One region of the Ideonella sp. sgz306126 genome, then DNA from elsewhere that is predicted to be linked to it. Evidence: riboswitches for the same ligand, from Rfam matches in the RefSeq annotation. Region 1 holds a riboswitch; the other holds the start of a gene.

Region 1 (4,472 bases):
GTCGCCCAGCGCATCCTGTGCGTGCAAGGTGATGCCGACGACCGCGGCTTCGTGGTCCTCGATGTTGATCCATTCGTGGTCGGGGGTGAACTTGGTCGTCATGACGTGCTCCTGGTTGAGGGGGGACGAAAGGAGGCGGCAGCGCCTCAGCCGCGGTAATAGCGGGTCGGGTTGAAGGGCAGGGCAGCGACCGTCATCGGCAGGCGCTTGCCGCGCACTTCGGCGAACACCTCGGTGCCCAGCGCCGTGTGGCTGAGCGGCAGATAGGCCATCGCGACCGGCTGGTTGACGGTGGGTGCCAGCGTACCGCTGGTGACGATGCCCAGCGGGCGGCCGTCGGCCGCCACCAGCGGTGTGCCTTCGCGGACCGGCGCCCGCTCGCGGCCGATCAGGCCGACCCGCTTGCGGGTGGCACCGCCGGCAAGCTGCGCTTCGATCACCGCAGCACCGGGGTAGCCGCCAGCACGCGCACCGCCGGGGCGGCGCACTTTCTGGATCGCCCAGGTCAGCGCGGCTTCGACCGGCGTGGTGGTGGTGGAGATGTCGTGTCCATACAGGCACAGCCCGGCCTCCAGCCGCAGCGTGTCGCGGGCGCCCAGGCCGGCCGGCTTGACTTCGGGTTGGGCCAGCAAGGCGCGCGCCAGCGCCTCGGCCTGGTCCCGGTGGACCGAGATCTCGAAGCCGTCCTCGCCGGTGTAGCCCGAGCGGGTGACGAAGCAGGTGGCACCGGCCAGCGTGAAGGTGCCGGCGGTCATGAAGGTGAGGGAGGCGACGCCCGGATGCAGGCGCGCGAGTGCGGCGGCGGCCTGCGGGCCTTGCAGCGCGAGCAAGGCCCGTTCAGGCAGTGGCAGGACCTGGCAGCGCGCGCCGATGCGGTCACGCAGGTGGGCGATGTCGGCGTCCTTGCAGCCGGCATTGACGACGACGAACAGGTCGCCGAACGCGGCGGCATCGGCGGTGGCCGGGCGGGTCACCATCAGGTCGTCGAGCAGGCCGCCCGCCTCGTTGGTGAACAAGGCGTAGCGCTGCTTGCCGGCGGGCAGGTCGACCAGGTCCACCGGCACCAGGGTTTCGAGCGCTGCCGCGGCGTCGGGGCCGATCAGCCGCAGCTGGCCCATGTGCGAGACGTCGAACAGCGCCGCCGCGTCGCGGCACTGGCGATGCTCGGCCATCAGGCCGGCGGGATATTGCACCGGCATCGCATAGCCGGCGAACGGCACCATGCGGGCACCCAGTTCGAGGTGCAAGGCGTGCAGCGGGGTGGTGAGCAGCGGAGCGTCAGGCGAGGCAGCGGACATCGGCGGACTTTCGAGGGCAGTTCATGAAACCAGTGTGGTCGAGAAGTGCCCCCGCTGTCCGCTTTACCTGAGAGATTGACAGCGCCGTGGTTCACAGCAGCGCCGCTTGCCCCTTCGGTGGACGGGCTCCCGATGTCGCCATCGGCTCCCGCCTCTCTCCAGTGAGGAACGCATCGCTTTTGACGGCGTTGCGCTTGCCAGTCCTTTTGCCTGAGCGTTCGAGGCGGTTAAAGCCTCTGCGCCTTCGGCGGCCCCGGGTGGGGCTCTCTCCTAGCAGGCGCCCAGTGTACCCGAGGCGTTGTCAGCCAAGCTCCAGCCACGGCGTATAAAGTGGGACGCTGGCATCCGATGGAGACCGCATGAACAACATCTATGAACAAGATCTGGGGCCCACTGCGGCCAATCACGTGGCACTGTCGCCCGTGAGCTTCGTCGAGCGCAGTGCCGAGGTCTTCGGCGACCTGCCGGCGGTGATCCACGGCCAGCGGCGCTACACCTGGGCCCAGGTGCGGGAACGCAGCGCACGGCTGGCCGCGGCGCTGCGGGCGCTGGGGGTGGCGCGTGGCAGCACGGTCAGCGTGATGCTGCCCAACACCCCCGAGATGGTCGAGGCGCATTACGCGGTGCCGGCCCTGAACGCCGTGCTCAACACCTTGAACACGCGGCTCGACGCCTCGCTGCTGGCCTGGCAGATGAACCACTGCGAAACGGCCGTGCTGATCACCGACAGCGAATTCGGCCCGCTGATGTACGAGGCGCTGCGCCTGCTGCGCGAGAAGCACGGACGTCAGCCGATCGTCATCGACGTGACCGACAGCGAATTCACCGGCCGCTCCGAGCGCGTCGGCAGTCACGAGTACGAGGCCTTGCTGGCGGCGCATGCGCCGCTGGCCAGGCTGGACGGGCCGCGTGACGAATGGGACGCGATCGCCGTCAGCTACACCAGCGGCACCACCGGCGATCCCAAGGGCGTGGTCACCCACCACCGCGGGGCCTACCTGAACGCCGTCTGCAACGCCGCCACCTGGACGATGCCGAACTTCCCGCGCTACCTGTGGACGCTGCCGATGTTCCACTGCAACGGCTGGTGCTTCCCCTGGACGGTGGCGATGCTGGGCGGCACCCATGTCTGCCTGCGCAAGGTCGATGCCAAGGCCATCCTGGAGGCGATGCGCGAGCATGGCGTCGACCATTACTGCGCCGCTCCCATCGTCCACAACCTGCTGATCAGTGCGCCGCCCGAGTTGCGCGACGGCATCACCCAGCGCGTGCGCGGCATGGTGGCCGGGGCCGCACCGCCGGCGGCGATGATCGAAGGCATGGCGCGGCTGGGTTTCGACATCACCCATGTCTACGGCCTGACCGAGGTCTACGGCCCGGCCGCTGTGGCGGTCAAGCGCGAGACCTGGGCCCGCCAGGACCTGTCGGAGCAGACCCGGCTCAACGGCCGCCAGGGCGTGCGCTACCCCTTGCAGGAAGGCATGACCGTGATGGACCCGGAGACGATGACCGAGGTGCCGGCCGACGGCCAGACGATGGGCGAGATCATGTTCCGCGGCAACATCGCGATGAAGGGCTACCTGAAGAACCCCAAGGCCACCGAGGAAGCCTTCCGCGGCGGCTGGTTCCACACCGGCGACCTGGCCGTGCTCGAGCCCGACCGTTACGTCAAGATCAAGGACCGCAGCAAGGACATCATCATCTCGGGCGGCGAGAACATCAGTTCGCTGGAGGTGGAAGACGCGCTGTACCGCCATCCCGCCGTGGTGTCGTGCGCCGTGGTGGCCCGACCCGATCCGAAGTGGGGCGAGACGCCGGTGGCGTTCGTCGAGACCGCCCCCGGCGCCACCGTCAGCGCCGAGGAGTTGGTGGCGCACTGCAAGGGGCTGCTGGCGAGCTACAAAGTGCCGCGCGAGATCCGCTTCGAGCCGATCCCGAAGACCTCGACCGGCAAGATCCAGAAGTTCATGCTGCGCGACCGGGCCCGCTCGGCCGCGGCGTTCGAGTGAGTCGGCGGGCCGATCGGCACTGCCGTGACCGGAGGAACCCACCATGCTGACCACCGACGATCCCTTGCTGCTGCGCGAGACCGATGCACGCGGCGTCGTGACCCTGACGCTCAACCGGCCGCAGGCGTTCAACGCCTTGTCCGAGTCGCTGCTGACCGCGCTGCAGGCCGAGTTCGATGCGCTTGCGCAGGACGAGACGATCCGCGTCGTCGTGCTGGCCGCCGCGGGCAAGGCGTTCTGCGCCGGCCATGACCTGCGCGAGATGCGGGCCGATCCCTCGGCCGCGTATTACGCCAAGCTGTTCGCGCAGTGCGGAAAAGTCATGATGGCGATCCAGCGCCTGCCGGTGCCGGTGATCGCCAAAGTCCAGGGCATCGCCACGGCGGCAGGCTGCCAGCTGGTGGCGATGTGCGATCTGGCCGTGGCGGCCCGCACCGCCCGCTTTGCCGTCAGCGGCGTCAACCTGGGCTTGTTCTGCTCGACCCCGGCCGTGGCCTTGAGCCGCAACCTGGGTCGCAAGGCGGCCTTCGAAATGCTGGTGACCGGCGAGTTCATCAGCGCCGATGAGGCCCGGGTCAAGGGTCTGGTGAACCGCGTCGCCGAACCGGCCGAACTCGACGCCGCGGTCGAGGCACTGGTGGCCACGATCGTCGCCAAGCCACGCACCGCGGTCGCGATGGGCAAGAGCCTGTTCTACCGCCAGTTGGAGGCCGGCATCGAGGCGGCCTATGTGGACGCGGGCCAGACCATGGCCTGCAACATGATGGACGAGGCCGCGCTGGAGGGGGTGCAGGCCTTCATCGACAAGCGCGCGCCGAACTGGCCCCAGGCCTGACCTCGGCGGCGCGTGGCAAGAGAGGGTGACGAGCCTTGCCCTCGGCACTGGTCACAACAGTTAGGGCTGCTTGGTTCCCCACCTGACCCGGTTGGCCGTGCTCCCATGCGAGGAGGCCCGTCAGGGCGGATTGTAAGCGATGGCCCCCGTTTCCCCGACCCGAGGGGCCACGTTGTTTCGCGGAGTCGGCCGGGTTCAGCGCAGTTGCAGGTCGTCGTCGCCGAAGCGCACGTCGATCGGTTCGATCAGCACCTGCTTGGGCCCCGCCTCGACCTGACCAGCGACCAAGGCCGGCACGCCGTGGGCCTGGGCGATGGCCACCACCTGAGC
Region 2 (4,472 bases), on a different contig from region 1:
GTTCAGGTCGCGGTCGTAGCCGTTCAGCTCGGCCGTGCCGGCGATGCGCAACCGGTCTCCCAGCCTGGAGAAGACCAGCTTGAACTCGTCGTCGGTCAGCGAGACCTGGTGGGCCAGCGAGGCGTTCTTCACCGGCATGGTGACCGAGTAGCCCTTGGCCGGATAGATCGGCAGGTTCAGGCCCAACGGCCTGGCATGGACCGGGCTCAGCGAGCCCATCGCCAGCACATAGGCATCGGCGCGCAGGCGCTGGAAGCGGCCTTCAGCATCGGTGGCCTCCACGTGGTCGATCTCGCCGGCGGCGCTGCGCAGCGCGGTCACCGTGTGGCTCATCAGGAAGTGCACGCCATCGTCCGCGCAGCGCCGGGCCAGTTCGCGGGCGAAGCGGTTGGCATCGCCCGATTCGTCCTCCGCGGTGTAGGTGGCGCCGGCCAGCTGCGGCCGGATGTGGCGCAGCGCCGGCTCGATCGCCACCGCCTCGTCGGCCGAGATGACGCGCCGGTCGCAGCCCAGCGCGCGCATCTGCGCGGCGGGGGCCTCTGCGGCGTCGAACTCCTTCTCGTTGGTGTAGAAATGCAGGATGCCCTGGGTGCGCTGGTCATAGGCGATGCCGCGCGCGGCGCGCAGCGCCTGCAACTCGGCCCGGCTGTAGGCGCCCAGGCGGACGATCTGCTCGATGTTGTGGCGGGTGCGCGCGGGCGTGCATTCGCGCAGGAATTGCAGGCCCCAGAGCCACTGGCGCAGGTCGGCGCGCAGGCGAAACAGCAGCGGCGCGTCTTCCCGCCCCAGCCACTTCAGCAGTTTCAGCGGCGCGCCGGGGTTGGCCCAGGGCTCGGCGTGGCTGACCGAGATCTGGCCGCCGTTGGCAAAGCTGGTTTCGGCGGCGGGGGTGGCCTGGCGATCGACCACGGTGACCTCGTGGCCCAGTTGGCGCAGGTAATAGGCGGACGTGGTGCCGAGCAGGCCGGCACCCAGAACGATGACGTTCATCGGGGAACTCTCCAGAGAGCAAGCGGTGGCGCACCCGCCACGCGGTCGGGCGTGGTGCGTGCCGCTCCCCCTGTCCTTGGTACCTGAGAGATTCAGCCGCGGCGGTCGGGCCGGGCCTTGCTCCTTCGGTGCATCAGCGGTGGCTGACGGCTCTCCAGACGGCGTTCTGACCGTGGCAGTACGGAACCTGAGCGTGCATGGGAGTTTGCGCCTTCGGTGGCCGGCCCGAGGGGCCGGCGCTCTCCTGCCAGGCCCGCATCATAGCGGCTGCGCGGGAGGCGATCGCGCCAGATCGAACAGGCTGGTGGCTTCCAGGTCCAGCACCGGTTGCTGGTGCTGGTTGAAGAGTTGCCAGCGCCAGCGCAGGATGCCCAGCGTGGGCCGCTTGTCCGAGCAGCGGGCCTCGACCACGGTGGCCACCAGGTGCAGGCGGTCGCCCGGGCGCACCGGGTGGGGCCATTTCACGTACTGCAGACCGGGCGATGCGAAGGATTCGGACCCCTTCAACGCCGCGTCGGCCACCAGCCGCATCGCGATCCCGCAGGTCTGCCAGCCACTGGCAATCAGGCCACCGAAGCGGCCTTGCGCGGCGGCCTCCGGGTCGGTGTGGAACCACTGCGGATCCCACTCGGTCGCGAAGGCCAGGATCTGGGCTTCGCTGATCGCGTAAGGCCCGGCCTCGATGACCTGACCGGCGTGGAATTCGGCGAATTTCATCGCGCCGCCTGTTCCGCCAGCAGCCGCTGGCGCAGCCAGGGGCTGACGCGGTAGCGCTCGCCGCGGTAGTGCGCGTCCAGCGCGTCCAGCAAGCCCACGACCGGGCCGGTGCCGACCTGGGCCAGCCAGTCGAACGGGCCGGCCGGGTAGTTGACGCCCAGCTTCATCGCCGCATCGGCCCCCTCGGGGGAGCAGACGCCTTGCAGCACCGCATCGGCCGCCTCGTTGACCAGCATCGCGATCGTGCGAGCGACGACCAGGCCTGCCGCATCGGCCACCCGCAGCGGGTGCCAGCCGGCGGCGGCCAGTGCACCCGCGGCCGCCAGGGTGAAGCCTTCGGTCGCCGACGCCGCCACCGAAAATGCCAGGGGCGTGCCTGCCGGCGGCTCGCCGCCGACCTGCCAGTCGAACACCGCCAGGTTGCGTTCGCCGCCGCGGGCGGCCCGCTCGGTCGCGGTGCGGCCGTCGCTGACCACCAGCCGGCCCGCGGCCAGCGTCAGGCCGACGTCGGCGGTGCCGGTGTCACGGCTCACGCGCAGACCGCCGGCCATCAGCCGGGCGGCGATCTGTTCGGCCCAGGCGCAACGGCCGGTCACGGTGACCGCGCCGGGTGCGGCCTGCGGCGCCGCCGCGGGCAGGGCCTTGTCGGCCTCGCTCTGCGGATGGCGGTAAAAGCCCCGGCCGCTCTTGCGGCCGAGCCAGCCGGCGTCGACCAGCTCGCGTTGCACGCCGGAGGGCACGTAGCGCTTGTCGAAGAAATTCGCTTCGAAGACCGATTGGGTGACGGCGAAGTTGGTGTCGTGGCCGATCAGGTCCATCAGCTCGCAGGGGCCCATGCGGAAACCGGCGCTGCGCAGGCAGGCGTCCAGCACGGCCGGGGTCGCGGCCTGTTCGGCCAGCAGCGCCAGGGTCTCGGCGTAATAGGGGCGGGCGATGCGGTTGACGATGAAGCCGGGGGTCGAGCGCGCGTGCACCGGCGTCTTGCCCCAGGCCGCGGACAGCTTGAAGATGGCGTCGGCCACCGCAGGCGCGGTGTGCAGCCCCGAGACCACCTCGACCAGCTTCATCAGCGGCACCGGGTTGAAAAAGTGCATGCCCACCAGACGCTCGGGCCGGGCCATGCCGTTGGCCAGCGCGGTGACCGAGATCGACGAGGTGTTGGTGGCGATCACGCACTCGGGCGAGACCAGCGCTTCCAGGTCCCGCCACAGCGCGCGCTTGACCTCCAGCTTCTCGACGATGGCCTCGACCACCAGCCCTGCGCCGGCCGCTTCGGCCAGGGCGTCGAGGGGGGTGATGCGAGCCAGCGTCGCGGCTGCGTTCTCGGCCGTCAGCCGGCCCTTGGTCACCAGGGCCTGCAGGCCGGCGGCAAGCTTGTCCTTGGCGTCGGCGGCGGCACCCGGCCGGGCATCGTGCAGCTGCACCGCGTGGCCGGCCTGGGCCGCCACCTGCGCGATGCCGGCGCCCATGATGCCGGCGCCCACCACCAGCACCGGGGTGCTGCTCAATTCGAAGGTGTTCATGTCTTGTCGTCTCGGGGAATCCACGGGGCGGGCTGCTTGGCCAGAAAGGCCGCGAAGCCCTGGCGCGCTTCCTCGGTGCCGCGCACGCGGGCGATGGTGCGGGCGGTCAGCTCGCGCACCTCGGGCGTGATCGTACCGACGTCGAAGCGGGCGAACAGCGCCTTGATTTCGCGCTGCGCCTGCGGGCCGCCGTTCAGCAGTTCGGCCACCAGCGCGTCGACGGCGGCGTCCAGCTCCGCCACCGGCACCACCTGGTGCACCAGGCCGATGGCGAGCGCCTCGGCGGCGCCGATGCGCGAGGTGGTCAAGGCCAGGCGCAAGGCCTGGCGCTTGCCCACCGCATTGGTCAGATAGGGGCCGATCACCGAGGGCAGGATGCCGAAGCGCGCCTCGCTGACCGAGAACTTCGCGTCGTCGCCGGCGATGGCCAGATCGCAGGCGGCGGTCAGGCCCACGCCGCCGCCCAGCGCGACGCCCTGGACGCGCGCGATGGTGGGCTTGGCGCAGGCGTGGATGCGATGGAGCATGGCCGCGAAGCGGCGCGCATCGGCCTCGTTCCATTCGAGGCTGGCGGCGCTGGCGCGCTGCATCCACTGCAGGTCCGCGCCGGCGCTGAAGGCCTTGCCCGCGCCTTCGAGCACGATCACGCGCACCGCGTCGTCGGTTTCCAGCATGGCGAAGGCCCGGTCCAGTTCGCCGATCATCGCCTCGTCGAAGGCATTGAAGACCTGCGGGCGGTTCATGCGCACCCGGCTGACGGGTCCGTGCTGCAGCTCTAGCGTGGTGTAGCTCATCTCATGCGTGAGGTCAGTAGGTTTCCAGGTGCAGTCGGCCTTGTGCCTTCAGCTCGGCGCCCAGTGTCTCCCACGCCAGTCCGGTGCCGGTCGCCAAATCGCGCAAGGCCAGCACCACGCCTTCTTCCATCGATTTCAGGCCGCAGACATAGAAGTAGGTGTTGGGGTCTTTCAGCAGCGGGCCCAGGTCGGCGGCGCGCTCGCGCATCAGGTCTTGCACATAGCGCTTGGGCGCGCCAGGGGTGCGCGAGAACGCGAGATTGATGTCGATGAAGTCCTTGGGCAGGTTCATCAGCGGCCCGAAGTAGGGCAGCTCCTCCTTGGTGCGGGCGCCGAAGAACAGCATCAGCTTGCCGCCCTCGAACTTGCCGGTGGCTCTCAATCGACGGCGCCATTCGGTCATCGCGCGCATCGGCGCGCTGCCGGTGCCGGTGCAGATCATCACGAT

The links. A riboswitch is a leader RNA that binds a small molecule or an ion and turns the genes downstream of it on or off. The one in region 1 is predicted to bind glycine.
Region 2: it holds a riboswitch for glycine, as region 1 does, so the genes downstream of both, AC0N04_RS03640 (D-amino acid dehydrogenase) here and gcvT (glycine cleavage system aminomethyltransferase GcvT) in region 1, are expected to answer to the same signal.

What each region holds. Positions count from the first base shown of each region.
Region 1 covers NZ_JBVYWP010000004.1:335,075-339,546, forward strand. Annotated here, with positions in the region: gene gcvH (glycine cleavage system protein GcvH) at 1-102, opposite strand, end outside; gene gcvT (glycine cleavage system aminomethyltransferase GcvT) at 147-1,298, opposite strand; glycine riboswitch at 1,343-1,470, opposite strand; glycine riboswitch at 1,487-1,581, opposite strand; gene AC0N04_RS13940 (acyl-CoA synthetase) at 1,658-3,307, shown strand; gene AC0N04_RS13945 (enoyl-CoA hydratase) at 3,351-4,142, shown strand; RNA gene ffs (signal recognition particle sRNA small type) at 4,167-4,264, opposite strand; gene AC0N04_RS13955 (AIR synthase-related protein) at 4,338-4,472, opposite strand, start outside.
Region 2 covers NZ_JBVYWP010000001.1:788,756-793,227, reverse strand. Annotated here, with positions in the region: gene AC0N04_RS03640 (D-amino acid dehydrogenase) at 1-990, opposite strand, end outside; glycine riboswitch at 1,051-1,158, opposite strand; gene AC0N04_RS03635 (MaoC family dehydratase) at 1,249-1,707, opposite strand; gene AC0N04_RS03630 (3-hydroxyacyl-CoA dehydrogenase) at 1,704-3,230, opposite strand; gene AC0N04_RS03625 (enoyl-CoA hydratase-related protein) at 3,227-4,024, opposite strand; gene boxA (benzoyl-CoA 2,3-epoxidase subunit BoxA) at 4,038-4,472, opposite strand, start outside.